3 regions of the Janthinobacterium sp. GW821-FHT03C10 genome follow, and region 3 is predicted to be linked to each of the others. Evidence: predicted binding sites of a transcription regulator. Region 3 holds the regulator's gene; each other region holds the start of a gene.

Region 1 (5,319 bases), on a different contig from region 3:
TTTATCAAAGCAATGAAAAATTATGTTGCGGCGCAACCGGCGCCTACTGTGCTACACTTTTAGGGTTTTTGCGGCGCCGCAGGTGCGGTTGCTGTTCGTAGAAGCTGCGAACAGAGTGCTTTAGGCACATGGCTGCTTACTAAATTATGGCCGCGCAAGCGGCATCGGTCTTATGCCCCTGTCAACTCCCGTATCCCGGCGCGCCCTACGGCACTCCCGCGTTATCGACGTCCAAGCGTATATGCGCGACGACGGCCTGTGGGATATTGACGCCCATATCACCGATATCAAAAGCTATGACGCGACCCTGGCCTCCGGCCCCCGTCCCGCCGGCGCCCCTCTGCATGACCTCCATTTACGCATTACCGTCGATCGCGAACTGACCATTGTCGAGGCCGAAGCCGCCTCCGATGCCGTGCCCTATCCCGGTTTTTGCGATACCATCGGCCCCGCTTACAGGGCGCTGATCGGTTTGAACCTATTGAAGAATTTCCGCCGCGACTTGAAACAGCGCCTGGCGGGAATCGCTGGCTGTACCCATTTGACCGAATTGGCGCAAGTCTTGCCGACTGCGACGGTTCAGGCATTTGCCGGCGATGTCTGGTCGACCCGTGACGGTGCGAATGCTGACTTGTCGCATGAAAAGCCGTTCCAACTCGACAAATGCCACGCCCTGCGCACCGATGGCGGGGCGGTTGCACAGTATTACCCGCGCTGGGTAGCCAAGGTGTGATCCCGGCGCTCTGTTTTTCCTGTTTTTTTTGCACCACTAACCGTATTTTTACAAATCAGTATCAGAAGGGAAGCCAGCATGAAAATCCATGAGTATCAAGCCAAAGAAATCCTCCGGCAGCACGGAGTGACGGTACCACGCGGTATTCCGTGCATGTCCGTCGAAGAAGCCGTCAAGGCTGCGGAAACCCTGGGCGGCCCGGTGTGGGTTGTCAAGGCGCAGATCCACGCAGGTGGCCGCGGCAAGGGCGGCGGCGTGAAAGTGGCAAAATCGATGGAACAGGTCAAGGAATACGCTGACCAGATCATGGGCATGCAGCTGATCACGCATCAGACCAGCGCCGAAGGCCAGAAAGTCAACCGCCTGCTGGTGGAAGAAGGCGCCGACATCAAACAGGAACTGTACGTTTCGCTGGTCACCGACCGCGTTACCCAGAAAATCGTCCTGATGGCATCGTCCGAAGGCGGCATGGACATCGAAGAAGTGGCCGAGAGCCACCCTGAGAAGATCCATCACGTCACCATCGATCCGGGCACAGGCCTGACCGATGCCCAGGCAGACGACATCGCCGCCAAGATCGGCGTGCCTGCCGGTTCCATCGCCGACGCCCGCGTCAACCTGCAAGGCCTGTACAAAGCCTACTGGGAAACCGATTGCTCGCTGGCCGAGATCAACCCGCTGATCGTCACCGGCAGCGGCAAGGTCATCGCCCTGGACGCCAAGTTCAACTTCGACCCGAACGCCCTGTTCCGTCATCCGGAAATCGTCGCCCTGCGCGATCTGGATGAAGAAGATCCAGCTGAAATCGAAGCGTCGAAATTCGACCTGGCTTACATCTCGCTCGACGGCAACATCGGTTGCCTGGTGAACGGCGCCGGCCTGGCCATGGCCACCATGGACACCATCAAGCTGTTCGGCGGCGAGCCAGCCAACTTCCTGGACGTCGGCGGCGGCGCCACGGCAGAAAAAGTGACCGAAGCGTTCAAGATCATGCTGAAAAACCCAGGCCTGAAAGCCATCCTGGTGAACATTTTCGGCGGCATCATGCGTTGCGACGTGATCGCTGAAGGCGTCATCGCCGCAGTGAAAGCCGTCTCGCTGAACGTACCGCTGGTCGTGCGCATGAAGGGCACCAACGAAGACCTGGGCAAAAAGATGCTGGCCGATTCCGGTCTGCCTATCATCGCAGCCGACACCATGGAAGATGCAGCCAAGAGCGTCGTTGCCGCTGCTGCCGGTCAAGCTTAATTAAGGAATCAACATGTCCATTCTGATCAATAAAGATACCAAAGTCGTTACCCAAGGGATCACCGGCAAGACCGGCCAGTTCCACACCCGCGGTTGCCGCGACTACGCGAACGGCAAAGCTGCCTTCGTGGCAGGCGTGAACCCGAAGAAAGCCGGCGAAGATTTCGAAGGCATTCCTATTTTCGCTAACGTTACCGAAGCGAAAAAAGAAACCGGCGCCAACGTTTCCGTGATCTACGTGCCGCCAGCAGGCGCGGCAGCGGCGATCTGGGAAGCTGTCGAAGCTGAAATGGATCTGGCCATTTGCATCACCGAAGGCATTCCTGTCCGCGACATGATGGCCCTGAAGGACCGCATGGCGAAAGCTGGCAGCAAGACCTTGCTGCTGGGCCCTAACTGCCCAGGCCTGATCACGCCAGACGAAATCAAGATCGGCATCATGCCAGGTCACATCCACAAGAAGGGCCGTATCGGCGTCGTATCGCGTTCGGGCACCCTGACCTATGAAGCAGTGGGTCAACTGACGGCACTGGGTCTGGGCCAATCGTCGGCAGTCGGCATCGGCGGCGACCCGATCAACGGTCTGAAGCACATCGACATCATGAAGATGTTCAATGACGATCCAGATACCGACGCGGTCATCATGATCGGCGAAATCGGCGGTCCAGACGAAGCCAACGCGGCTTATTGGATCAAAGACAACATGAAAAAACCGGTCGTCGGCTTCATCGCTGGCGTGACGGCTCCTCCAGGCAAGCGCATGGGCCACGCCGGCGCGCTGATCTCGGGCGGCGCCGATACGGCACAAGCCAAGCTGGAAATCATGGAAGCTTGCGGCATCACCGTGACCAAGAACCCGTCGGAAATGGCGCGTCTGCTGAAAGCCATGCTGTAATTTCAGCCCGCTGACCGCAGTACAAAAAAGGAGCTTCGGCTCCTTTTTTTTGTCCGCAAGACAGGCCGTTTTCCGGCCTGAGCGGACGGCGCTGGTCCGATAGCGCCCAAATGTGTCGCTTTTCTTTCCATGTGTACCGCCGCTGCCCGGGCGCACCGCTGGCATGGCGCTTGCACTGTGAAGGGCATGACCAACTGCACTCCGGGAGGATGCGATGCGCGCGCAAAGCGGATTTACCCTGATAGAACTGATGATCGTGGTGGCCATCGCCGGCATCCTGGCGGCCGTGGCCATTCCCCAGTACGGCGACTATACGATGCGGGCCAAGGTCAGCAACGTGCTGGCCGCCGCCGCACCGTTGAAAACGGCCGTGGCCCTGTGCGTGCAGGAAAATGGGGGCGAGGCGGCCGCCTGCAGCACGCCCACCGAGAGCGTACCAAGTTCCATTCCCGTGTTCAGTGCCACGCGCGAAGTGGCGAGCGCCACTGTGGACAAGGGGAATATAGTGCTGACCCTCGCTGCCGACCTGGGTACGGGGATCGGTGGGCAAAGCGTGACGATGACCATGAAGCCGGGTACCAGTAGCCTGAGCTGGTTCAACAGCACCACCGTGACGAATCTGGCGGCGAAGGAAGCGATTATCAAAAACAACATTCCCGACGTGACCCCGACCCTGTAAGCGGCGCTGGCCAGCCGGGTATCAGACGATTTTTTGCCGGTCCGCGATCAGCGCTTCATAGGTAAGGTTTTGCAGCAGGGTGTAGTGGGTCGGTTCCAGGTCGATGAATTGCACGCCATATGTATAGATTTCGGCTGCGTCGGCGGCATGGCCATTCGACGGCTTGCCCACGCTGACGTTCTGGATGCGGGCGCGCGTGTTGACGCGCATCTGATGCTTGTTCGGCTGCACCAGCAGGGTAAAGCTGAGCGCCACGCCGTCGTCATCGGGCGTGAGCATGCCGGGCGCCTCAATCAGCGCGCCCGACACGCTGAGGTTGACGATGAACACGGGCACGGCCGCCACGTCGCGGTAGCTCAGCTGCGCCGGGATCTCCACTTTCACGCGCATGGCCGTGCGCAGGCTGGTGCCCTGGATGGTGTCGGGAAAGCTCAGGTGCACGTAATGGAGCGGCCGGCCGAAGATGCGCAGCACGCTGCACGCAAACGAACAGACGGTGACGCCGGAAAACACACGGATGGTCAGCTTGTCGCCCTCGTTGAGCACGATGGAGGCGCCATTTTCCATGGGAATCTTGACGATCAGGTACTCGTCTTTCACATAACCGATCACGGTCGAGAAATGCTGGATGGGTTTGATGGTGCGGTGCGTGATGAACTGAATGCGTCCTCCCACCTGCAGATTCATGGCTTCGAATTCGAAGTCCTGGAGCTTGCTTTCCGCGGCGGGCTTGTTGCTTGTCATGCGATGCTCATGTGGATATGGTCGACTCGCAGTATGCATGATTTCTTGATGAAAAAGCATTTATATCAATGAATTTCATATTGATATCGAAAAGTGCCATGGACAGGTCCCGCTGCGCGTTGCAGGCTTTACAATTGCGTCAATATTGACGAATGTAAATTTTATGCCACGCAGCTATTTTTGGACCATGTTGTGCCTGATCCTGCATCAAATCGACGCCGCCTACTGGAAAGAGTGGGAGATGTTTCATGTGTCAGGCGGCATACAGGGTTTCCTGATATTCAATCTGGCGGCGATCGCCGTGGTGCTGGCCGGTTACCGGCACGTGCTGTTGGCCACCCCGCGAGCGCCCCTGTATGCTTGTGTCTGCGCCGCGCTGGGCGTGGGAACGTGCCTGATCCATGCCGGCTTTGCGCTGGCAGGGCAGGAACAGTTCCACTTGCCCCTGTCCATGGCCATCATCGTGCTGTGCCTGGCCAGTGCCATCTGGCTGCTGTGCGACTTGCGCCGCGTCCGGGGCCAGCTGGCGCGCCAGGCAGCATAATGACACCTCGGCGTGCCAATCGCCCGACTTGCCCCCATGCTTCTCCAGCACGCGCACGTTGGTCATGACCATGCCCCGGTCGACGGCCTTGCACATGTCGTAGATCGTCAACAAGCCGATCTGCACGGACGTGTGCGCTTCCATTTCCACGCCCGTCTTGCCCTTCGTGTCAATCTTTCCTCTTCGCACACTGCAAATTGGTTGCCAGTGTGGATCGGTATGTTGGCTTGCGCCGGATGAATTATTTTTAGTGCAGCCATGTACTGAATATCCGACACATGTATCGCATTGGAGGCTATGCAGGTTTCCTCCGCTGTTTTCGATAGAGCGCTTTGCCTTAGCCATATCTTATTTACTGGTTCGAAACTGCTGCGGGCATGAGATCACCCATCGTTCTCAGTGGTGCCCATGGGCAATCTTATCTCGTATTGGGTCACATAGAGGATTTTCAAAAATGTATCAAAATGAAACAAAAA
Region 2 (5,319 bases), on a different contig from region 3:
CGCCATGGCGTGTACGACATCGCCGGCATGCCGGAACTGATCGCCGCCAAGCTGCGCGATCCCGAGGCGATCGCCAGCTCGCGCGTGTTTCCCTACCAGCTGATGTCGGCGTACATGGCGGCCGGCGAGAACGTGCCGGCCGTCGTGCGCGATGCGCTGGAACAGGCGCTGGAAATATCGCTGGCGAACGTGCCGCGGATTGCCGGCAAGGTGGTGGTGTGTCCCGACGTTTCCGGCTCGATGGCCTCGCCCGTCAGCGGTTTTCGCGGCAGCGCCACCTCGAACGTGCGCTGCATCGACGTGGCTGCCCTGGTGGCGGCAGCCATGCTGCGCAAGAATCCGGACGCCGTGGTGCTGCCGTTCGAGCACAACGTGGTGCAGTGCGCACTTGGCGCCGATGACAGCGTGATGGCGAATGCGGCCAGGCTGGCGGCCATCGGCGGTGGCGGCACCAATTGCAGCGCGCCCCTGCTGCGCATGAATGGCAGGAAGGAGCTGGCCGACCTGGTGATCTATGTGTCCGATAACGAATCGTGGATCGACGCGAAGCGCAGGGGCGCCACGGCGACGATGGGACAGTGGAATGTCTTCAAGCAGCGTAATCCGCAGGCAAAGCTGGTATGCATCGATATTTCGCCGCACGCCACGACCCAGGCGATGGAGCGCGAGGATATCCTGAATATCGGCGGTTTTTCCGACGACGTATTCAGGATCATCGCCGCCTTTGCCGCGGGACAGCTGGACCCGGTCCACTGGGTGGGAGAAATCGCCGCCATCGATATCGCGGCACCAAGTTGTTGAAGTAAAGCGCATGAATGCGGACAAGACTACATAAGAGACGTCCTGTCCAGGCTTGTCATGCGCCGCAGTACCCCGAATGCCGACAGGATTACATCGATCAGCCGTGTCAAACCGGCCTGCCAGCCGCAGTGCGCCTGGCAGAAAATCCTGTCCCCCTTGTCGGGTTGTCGTACTGATGAATGCCGGTGGAACTACATCCAGAGCCGATGCGTCGGCAATGTTTCACCAATCCTTGTCATCACCCCCTATACAATAGAAGAAGAGCATAGCGATGAAAAACGAAGAATACGAAGTTCTGCATACCGAAGGCAGCCGTCCAGTGAAAATGTGGACGCGTGGCGTGCCTGTCGAAGAAGCGGCCAAAAAACAATTGCGCAACACGGCGACCCTGCCGTTCATCTACAAGCATATCGCCGTCATGCCCGATGTCCACCTGGGTAAAGGGTCGACCATCGGCAGCGTGATCCCTACCCTGGGTGCCGTGATTCCGGCGGCCGTGGGCGTGGATATCGGTTGCGGCATGATGGCGGCGAAAACCACGCTGACGGCGAATGATCTGCCTGATAACCTGGGGCCGCTGCGCAGCGCCATCGAGCGCGCCATTCCGCACGGGATGTCGCCGAAGACGCGCGGTCACCGCGGCCGCGACGAAGGTTCCTGGCATACGCCGCCCTCGGTGGTCGACGCCGCTTGGCTGCAGCTGAAGGATGAATTCGATGCGATCTGCCTGAAAACGCCCAAGCTGAAAAACACGAACAATTATCGTCACCTGGGAACTTTGGGTAGCGGTAATCACTTCGTCGAAGTCTGTCTCGATGAACAGGGCTCTGTATGGTTCATGCTGCATTCCGGTTCGCGCGGCGTGGGCAATGCCATCGGCACGCATTTCATCGAACTGGCCAAGCAGGATATGCGTACCCACTTCATCAACCTGCCCGACCAGGACCTGGCGTATCTGGCCGAAGGCACGCAGCATTACGACGATTACGTGGAAGCGGTGGGCTGGGCCCAGCGTTTCGCGCGCAACAACCGCGAAGTGATGATGCAAAACCTGATCACGGCCGTGCGCACCGTCATCCATAAACCGTTCCAGACGCACGTGGAAGCCGTCAACTGCCACCATAACTATGTGCAGAAGGAGCACCACTTCGGCAAGGACGTGCTGGTCACGCGCAAGGGCGCCGTCTCGGCCCGCGCCGGCGAGCTGGGGATCATTCCCGGTTCCATGGGCGCGAAGAGTTTTATCGTGCGCGGCAAGGGTAATGCGGACAGTTTCCATAGCTGCAGCCACGGTGCGGGACGCACGATGAGCCGCACGGAAGCGAAGCGGCGCTTCAACCTGGCCGACCAGATCCGCGCCACGCAAGGCGTGGAATGCCGCAAGGATGAGAACGTGATCGATGAAATTCCGATGGCCTACAAGGATATCGATGCGGTGATGCTGGCGCAGCGCGAGCTGGTTGACGTGGTGCATATCCTGAAGCAGGTCGTTTGCGTCAAAGGTTAACAGAGAGAAAGTAGAGATGATAGAAATTGATGGAGCGCAAGGTGAAGGCGGTGGACAGATTTTGCGCTCGGCGCTGAGCCTGTCGATGATTACGGGGCAGCCGTTCCGGCTGATTAACATTCGCGCGGGACGGGACAAGCCCGGCTTGCTGCGCCAGCATTTGCTGGCCGTGCAAGCGGCGGCGGCCATTTGCGGGGCGCGCACGACGCCGGTGGCGCTGCGCGCAGCCAGCCTGGAATTCGTGCCTGGCGCCATACGCGGCGGCGATTACCGCTTTGCCATCGGCAGTGCCGGCAGTTGCACCCTGGTACTGCAAACCCTGCTGCCGGCCCTGCTGCATGCGGATGGGCCGTCCACCGTGCGCATCAGCGGCGGCACGCACAATGCCATGGCGCCGCCCGTGCATTTCCTGCAGCGCGCGTATGGCCGCATCCTGGAACAGATGGGCGCCGAGGTAGAGATTACGCAGCAGCGCTATGGCTTTCATCCCGCGGGCGGCGGCGAAGTGATTGCCGCGGTGCAACCGTGCCAGCGCTTGCGGCCCATTTCACTGCTGCAGCGCGGCGAGCGGAAGACCGGGTATGCGGAAAGCGTGGTGGCCGGCGTGCATGTGAACGTGGCGCAGCGCGAGCTCGAGCGCGTCGCCGACGGCATGGGGTGGAGCGGCAAGCAGCTGCGCATCGTCGGCTTGCCGGCGGAGCAGGGCCCGGGCAACGTCTTGCTGCTGACATTGGAGCATGAACACGTCACGGAAGTATTTACGTCGTTCGGCGAAAAGTCCTTGCTGGCCGAATCCGTGGCCAAGCGCCTGTTGAACGAGGTGCGCGCTTATCTCAAGACGGACGCGGCCGTGGGCGAGCACCTGGCCGACCAGCTCTTGCTGCCCATGGCGCTGGCCGGTGGAGGTACTTTCAGCTGCAACAAGGTGTCGCAGCATGCGCTGACGAATGCGGAAGTGATTGCCAGATTTTTACCCGTGCGTATTACTTTCGAGCAGCAGGAGCGGGCCAGCATCTGCACGGTGGCCGCCGCCTGACGTACGCGGTGACACAAATACCTGTTGCAGCTGTTCCAAATTGATACATGGGCAGCCAGATGTGGGGCACGCAAGCATGGCATGGCATTTGCTCTTCTTTGGATATTCACTAAAAAAACCAAGGAGACCAGCATGACCTATTCCATCCGCACCCTGCTCGGCGTGGCCGCCGCCGGCGCCGTTGCCCTCACTTCCCTGCTGACCTTGCCGCAAGCTTATGCGCATGGCAATGTCACGCCGCAAGGTGTCGACACCACGGGTTTACCCAAGGTGGGCGACAAGTGGCTCGAACAAAACCCATATCGGGGCAACAAACTGGCCCTGACGGTGGGGACGTCCGCCTACAACCAGAATTGCGCCCGCTGCCACGGCATTGAAGCCATCTCCGGCGGCATCGCGCCGGACTTGCGCCAGCTGGACCGCGATTGCTTCGGTATCAAGAATGAGACAAAGAAACAGGCTTGCTACAAGGAAACGGACAATTATTTCCTGGCGACTATCCGCCACGGTAAAGTGCGTAATGGCGCCGTGTACATGCCGCCGTTCGAAGGCGTGTTCAACCAGGAAGCCATGTGGGCCATCAAGACCTATCTGGAAACCCGCCGCGAGTCCAATTAAGCCGAATTGATCACGAAGGAGTCCCATGCGTTCATTTCAACTCCGGGGCACGCGCGCAATGCTGTCGCTCGCTTGCCTGGCGCTGTGCGCCGCCGCGCCGGCGCGTGCCGACTGGCAGAAAGTGCAGCAGTCGGGCAGCCTGAAAGTGGCGGTGTACAACGAGTTCGCGCCGTTTTCCGACAAGGGCACGGGCATCGATATCGACATTGCCGAAGCGCTGGCGAAAAAGCTGGGCTTGAAACTGAGCTTGCTGCCATTTCCCGCCGGCGAAAACCTCAACGATGATTTGCGCAATATGGTGTGGAAGGGGCATTACCTCGGCTATGGCCCTGCCGACGTGATGCTGCACGTGCCGGTCGACAAGAAGTTGATGGCGGATAACGACAAGGTCGAGATCTTCGCGCCGTACTACGTGGAAACCGTGCGCTTGGCGCGCAGCGCGCAAGCCGTGCCGCAATTCGATGGTGTCGCCTCGCTGGCTGGCAAGCGCATCGGCGTGGAAAAGGTGTCGATCGCGGCCATGCTGATGCTCGGGGAAGACAATGGCAAGTACCGCGACGATGTGCGCATCTTCGATACCGCCGCCGAAGCCTTGCAGCAATTGCAAGCAGGCAAGCTCGACGCCGTGCTGGCCAACCGTTCGGAAATCGAGTCGGTGCTCAAAAGCGATCCCGCTTTCCCCTTGAGCGAAGTGGCGTTCGCCCGCTTGCCGCGTGCCGGCTGGGCCGTGGGTCTGGCCGTCAGCAAGCAACAGCTCGATGTAGCCAAGTTACTGCAGGCGGCCATGAACGAGATGGCGGCCAGCGGCGAATTGAAAGCCATCTTTGAGAAGTATGGCGTGAAGGAAGCGCGGCCGTAGCAGACTATGCTGAATGGTAAAAGCCCGCGCTTCGGAAGAGGCGCGGGCTTTTTCATGAGAACGCCTGAAAAATGTTCAGGGCAAGGCGCATTGCCGCAGGCAGTACGAATAGTACGGCCAGGCAATGCAACGCCGCCATGGACTTTTTCTCAGGTGTTCTTAAAAGGAGTATTGGGCGCTCACACCCAACAACCAGTTACGGCCCGGCGCCGCTTCATAGTAGCGCTTGTTGCTGTCGCCGACGATGACGGAGGCCACGTAGGTTTTGTCGAAAAGATTGTTCAGGCGGGCAAACTCTTTGAAGCGCCAATTCCCTACGTTTTGTTTGGCGTTGAAGCGGGCATTGAACACCGTGTAGCCGGGCGCCGGTTTTTCGCTGTTGCTGTCTTCCGCGTAGACCTGGTTGCTGGCCACGCTTTCCACTGCCGCGCCGAAACGGTCCAGCGTATCTTTCCAGGCCAGTTCCGCGAACAGGTTGGCACTGGGCACGCCCGGCAA
Region 3 (5,319 bases):
AGCGCCTGGCCGTCGACGCCGTGGCCGTGATGGAGCAGTTCCGCATCAACCAGATGCTGGTCGTCGATGCCGACGGCAAGCTCGTGGGCGCGCTGCATATCCATGATCTGACGCAAGCGAAGGTGATCTGATGGAGAGCGTAGCGGACAATCTGGCGCGCGCGGCCAAGGTCAGACTGATGATCTTTGACGTCGATGGCGTGCTGACTGACGGCAGCCTGCATTTCGGCCCCGATGGCGAGATGATGAAAACGTTTAATGTGTATGATGGCCTGGGCATCAAGCTGCTGCAGGAATCGGGCGTGCAGACGGCCATCATCAGCGCGCGCCGCTCGGCCATCACGGCGCGCCGGGCGCAAGACCTGGGCATTACCCATGTGCACCAGGGCGGTCACGACAAGCTGACGCCGTTTCGCGAGCTGCTGGCGCTGACGGGCTTGACGGAAGAACAATGCGGCTATATCGGCGACGACGTCATCGATGCGCCCATCCTGCGCCGCGTGGGCTTTGCCGTCAGCGTGCCGGGCGGGCGTCCGGAAGCGCAGGGCCTGGCGCACCATGTGACGCAGGCCGGCGGCGGCCGCGGCGCGGTGCGCGAGATCTGCGAATTCCTGCTGCGCGCCCAGGACAACTATGCGCGCGTCATGGCGCCGTTCCTGGAGTGAGGCGCGCCTTGCCGCCAGTGACCTTTGAAAGAGTGAAGCCCTATGCGTAAGCCAGGAGGCGCCCATCGCTGGCGCATGATTTTTACCGTGCTGGGCGCGGTCGTCGTCGCGCTGGGCAGCTTCTGGCTGCTCGAAGTGATGAACAAGAATGGCCAGGACATCAGGGCCAGCAAGCATCTGGACGAGCCCGACTATTTCATCACCAATTTCAGCCTGGTGCGCATGGATTTGACGGGTAAACCCAGCTATATCGTGTCGGGCACCAAGCTCACGCATTATCCGCTCGACGATTCGTCCGATATCGACCAGCCCTTCGTGCGCAAGCTGACGCCCGGCATGCCGCCGCTGAACATGAATGCGGAACTGGCGCATATCGACCAGGATAATACCCGGCTGCAACTGCACCGCAAGGTCGTGATCGATCGCGCGGCCAGTCCGAAGGCGCAGAACCTGACCGTGAGGACGGAAGCGCTGACGGTGTTTCCGGACGAGGAAAGAATGGAAACGGACGTGCCGGTCGATATCCTGACGGGTACTTCGCGCCTCAATGGCATCGGCATGAAGGCCAATAACGCCACCGGCGTGGTGGAAGTGCAAAATGCGCTGCGCATGGTCCTCCCGCCGAAACCGCGCCCGGCCGCGGCGGCAAAATGACAGAATGAAACAAGGAAACCATACTATGAAGAACATCTTGCTGTTGAGCGTATTTTCTCTGGCCATGATGGGCGTGGCGCATGCCGAGAAGGCCGATTCCGAGAAGGAAGCCGTCATCACGGCGCGTAGCGGCCACGTCGATGACGTCAAGCAGATCCGTACCCTGACGGGCGACGTCGTGCTGGTCAAGGGCACCCTGACCATGAAGGCGGGCCGGGCCCTGATCACGGAAGACCCGCAAGGCTACCAGTTCATTACCTTCTGGGCCGATCCCGGCAAGCTGGCCACCTTCCGCCAGAAGCGCGATGGCGCGGGCGACCTGTGGGTCGAAGGCGAAGCGGAGCGCGTGGAATACGACAACAAGACGGAAGTGGTGAAACTGTTTTCCAGGGCCAAGCTGACGCGCCTGGAGGGCACGAAAGTGACCGACGTGGCCAATGGCGCCTTCATCTCGTATGACAGCCGCAAGGAAGTGTTTGCGATGGAAAATTCCAACAGCGGCACCAGCACCCCCGATGGCGGCAGCGTGCGCATGGTGATCCAGCCGAAGACCAAGGCGCCCGCGGCGGAGAAAGCGCCGGCCACGCCTGCGCCAGGAACGAAATAATGGACAATACTCGTTGCGGCAGTACCCTGATCGTTCGCGGGCTGCAGAAAACCTATGGCAAGCGGCAAGTCGTGCATGACGTGTCGCTGCAAGTCGAATGCGGCGAAGTGGTGGGGCTGCTGGGTCCGAACGGCGCCGGCAAGACCACGTCGTTCTACATGATCGTCGGCCTGGTGCCGTCCGATGGCGGCAGCATCGATATCAGCGGCGTGGACATTTCCAGCCTGCCCATCCACCGCCGCGCGCAGATGGGCCTGTCGTACCTGCCGCAGGAAGCGTCCGTGTTCCGCAAGCTGACGGTGGAAGACAATATCCGTGCCGTGCTGGAAATCCAGACCGTCGAAGGCCGCCCCCTGAAGAAGGCCGAGATCGAGGAACGGCTGGATAAACTGCTGGCCGACCTGCAGATTGAAAAGCTGCGCGAGAACCAGGCCCTGTCCCTGTCGGGCGGCGAGCGCCGCCGCGTGGAAATCGCCCGCGCGCTGGCCACCGATCCCCGTTTCGTGCTGCTCGACGAGCCCTTCGCCGGCGTCGATCCGATCGCCGTCATCGAGATCCAGCGCATCGTGCGCTTCTTGAAGGAGCGCAATATCGGCGTGCTGATCACCGATCATAATGTGCGCGAGACGCTGGGTATTTGCGACCGTGCCTACATCATCAACCAGGGCTCGGTGCTGGCGTCGGGACGCCCCGACGACATCATCGCCAACGAGTCGGTACGCCGGGTCTATCTGGGCGAACACTTCCGCATGTGAGCCAATGAAACAATCATTGCAGCTGCGCACTTCGCAGCATCTGGCACTGACGCCGCAGTTGCAGCAATCGATACGCCTGTTGCAATTGTCTACCCTGGAATTGCACCAGGAACTCGAGCAGCTGCTGACGGACAATCCCTTGCTCGAGCGCCTCGACGATCCGCTCGACCGTTCGCTGCGCCTGCTGTCCGACGGGGCCTTGAGTTCCACGGCCGCGCCGGCCGAAGCGCCGCCCCAGCCGCCAGGCCAGGAGGCGCCCGCAGCGCCGGCCGAAGCGGAAACGTTTGACGGCGAGGGGGGCGACGGTGCGGCCGCCGCGGATGGCGGCGACAGCGACTGGAGCGAGGCGAGCCGGGGCAAGGCGCCCGACGACGAAGATTCCCGTCCGCAATTGGAGGCCCACCACTGCACCCTGCGCGAGCACCTGATGGAGCAGATGCGCGTGACGGTGCTCGAGTTGCGCGACCGCGCGCTGGTCGAGCTGATCATCGACGCGCTCGACGACAATGGCTATCTGGAAGAGTCGCTCGACGACATCCTGGCGCGCCTGCCGGAAGAGCTGGAAATCGACGCCGACGAGATGCGCACGGCCTTGTCGCTGCTGCAAAGTTTCGATCCGCCGGGCGTGGGCGCGCGCAATGCGTCCGAATGCCTGGCGCTGCAGATCAAGCGCTTGCCGCACGTCGCCATGGTGACGCGGCGCATGGCCCTCGTCATCGTGGAAAAGCACCTGGCCTGGTTTGCCCAGCGCGATTTCAACAAGCTGAAGAAAGCCCTCGATTGCGACGAGGAAGACTTGCGCGAGGCGCAGACGGTGATTCGCCAGTGCAATCCGCACCCGGGCGCCGTGTTCGCCTCGGATGTGTCCGACTATGTGGTGCCCGACGTCGTCGTCAAGCGCGCGCGCAATGGCTGGCAAGTCACCCTGAACAACGACGTCATGCCGCGCCTGCGCGTCAACGCCATGTACGCCAACCTGCTCAAGCAGGGCAAGGGCGAGGGCGCCATGGGCGCACAGTTGCAGGAAGCCAAGTGGCTGATCAAGAATATGCGCCAGCGCTTCGACACGATCCTGCGCGTGGCGCAGGCGATAGTAGAAAGGCAAAAGAACTTTTTCTCGCATGGGGCCGTTGCCATGCGCCCCCTTGTGCTCCGTGAAATAGCTGATACACTGGGTTTACACGAGAGTACTATCTCGCGGGTAACAACTCAAAAGTACATGCTGACCCCGCACGGCATGTTCGAGTTGAAATATTTCTTTGGTAGCCACGTCGCCACCGAAGCGGGGGGCGAAGCGTCATCGACGGCGATACGGGCATTGATCGTGCAACTGACAGGAGCAGAAGACCCTAAAAATCCTTTATCCGACAGTAAGATTGCGGACATGCTGGGGGAACAAGGCATGGTGATTGCGCGACGTACTGTTGCCAAATACCGGGAAGCATTGAAAATTCCGCCAGTGAGCCTGCGTAAGTGTTTGTAAGTTTTTTTCGGTTCCTCTGCGGGCCGGATAGGATGGACCGCACGAACCCGATCATCTTTAGGAGTGTGTATGAATCTCACCATCAGCGGACATCATCTCGAAGTGACACCAGCCATCCGTGAATACGTACAAACGAAGCTGGAGCGCGTGAAACGTCATTTCGATCAAGTCATCGATATCGCCGTGATTCTGACCGTGGATAACCTCAAAGAGAAAGAAAAACGTCAAAAGGCCGAAGTCAACCTGCGTCTGAGTGGCAAAACCGTCTATGTGGAAAGCCTGGCGCAAGACCTGTATGCCGCGATCGATGCCCTGATCGACAAGCTCGATAGGCAAGTGATGAAATACAAAACCAAAGTGCAAGGGCACGGTAAAGAGGCGATCAAGCATCTGCCAGACAACTCGGAAGAAGAATTCGCCGCCGCCTAAGCGGCCTGCGACTTTCAACCGGTTGTGATCAACTAAGGGCGCACATTGCGCCCTTTTTTGCGCCCGTCCCTGTCGAACGCAATGTTCCCCGCGCAGGCGCTAGAATGTTGGCACTTTCACTTCTTTCCATCCTGCCATGAGCGACTTCGTCCAGACTTCCATCCGCCACCGCACGGGGCACATCGTGCTCGACCGCCCGAAAGCCTTGAATTCCCTGTCGCTGGAGATGGTGCGCGCCCTGAACGCGGCCTTGCTGGCCTGGCGCGACGACCCGCAGGTGGATGCCGTCGTGATCCGCTCCAGCAGCGAGAAAGCCCTGTGCGCCGGCGGCGACATCCGTTTCTTTTACGATGCGGGCCTGGCCACGCCGCAAGGCGGCAGCGCCCAGCTGGAAGATTTCTTTACGGAAGAATATGCTTTAAATCATCTGATTCACTTCTACCCGAAACCGTATATCGCCGTGATGGACGGCGTGGTGATGGGCGGCGGCATGGGCGTGGCGCAAGCCGGGCCCGGCAACCGCCTGCGCATCGTCACGGGCCGCACGCGCATGGCCATGCCGGAAGTCAATATCGGCCTGTTCCCCGACGTGGGCGGCAGTTACTTTCTTTCCCGCCTGGCGGGCCGGCTGGGCCTGTACCTGGGCTTGACGGGCTTGACGATCAACGCGGCCGACGCCCTGTACACGGGCCTGGCCGATGTGTATCTGCCCGAGGCGCAGATGGGG

Evidence for each region. The regulator sigma-54, encoded in region 3, starts transcription at its own class of promoters, with help from an activator protein. The targets are predictions, from matches to a motif close to TGGCANGNAANCTGCTTT.
Region 1: AC07VH_RS06620 (pilin) is a predicted target of sigma-54. The motif match lies at 3,036-3,053, and genes of this name have one in related genera.
Region 2: pedF (cytochrome c-550 PedF) is a predicted target of sigma-54. The motif match lies at 3,422-3,439, and genes of this name have one in related genera.

The regions. Positions count from the first base shown of each region.
Region 1 covers NZ_JBWKUN010000001.1:1,541,594-1,546,912, reverse strand. The annotation lists gene AC07VH_RS06635 (DUF2889 domain-containing protein) at 173-733, shown strand; gene sucC (ADP-forming succinate--CoA ligase subunit beta) at 812-1,981, shown strand; gene sucD (succinate--CoA ligase subunit alpha) at 1,995-2,876, shown strand; gene AC07VH_RS06620 (pilin) at 3,091-3,555, shown strand; gene AC07VH_RS06615 (flagellar brake protein) at 3,577-4,299, opposite strand; gene AC07VH_RS06610 (DUF6713 family protein) at 4,463-4,843, shown strand; partial or broken gene AC07VH_RS06605 (cyclic pyranopterin monophosphate synthase MoaC) at 4,850-5,011, opposite strand.
Region 2 covers NZ_JBWKUN010000014.1:14,042-19,360, reverse strand. The annotation lists gene AC07VH_RS29070 (RNA-binding protein) at 1-801, shown strand, start outside; gene AC07VH_RS29065 (RtcB family protein) at 1,073-2,308, shown strand; gene rtcA (RNA 3'-terminal phosphate cyclase) at 2,325-3,344, shown strand; gene pedF (cytochrome c-550 PedF) at 3,477-3,962, shown strand; gene AC07VH_RS29050 (substrate-binding periplasmic protein) at 3,988-4,821, shown strand; gene AC07VH_RS29045 (TonB-dependent receptor family protein) at 4,981-5,319, opposite strand, start outside.
Region 3 covers NZ_JBWKUN010000009.1:196,197-201,515, reverse strand. The annotation lists gene AC07VH_RS25930 (KpsF/GutQ family sugar-phosphate isomerase) at 1-131, shown strand, start outside; gene AC07VH_RS25925 (KdsC family phosphatase) at 131-664, shown strand; gene lptC (LPS export ABC transporter periplasmic protein LptC) at 707-1,318, shown strand; gene lptA (lipopolysaccharide transport periplasmic protein LptA) at 1,344-1,925, shown strand; gene lptB (LPS export ABC transporter ATP-binding protein) at 1,925-2,680, shown strand; gene AC07VH_RS25905 (RNA polymerase factor sigma-54) at 2,685-4,163, shown strand; gene hpf (ribosome hibernation-promoting factor, HPF/YfiA family) at 4,233-4,592, shown strand; gene AC07VH_RS25895 (enoyl-CoA hydratase/isomerase family protein) at 4,729-5,319, shown strand, end outside.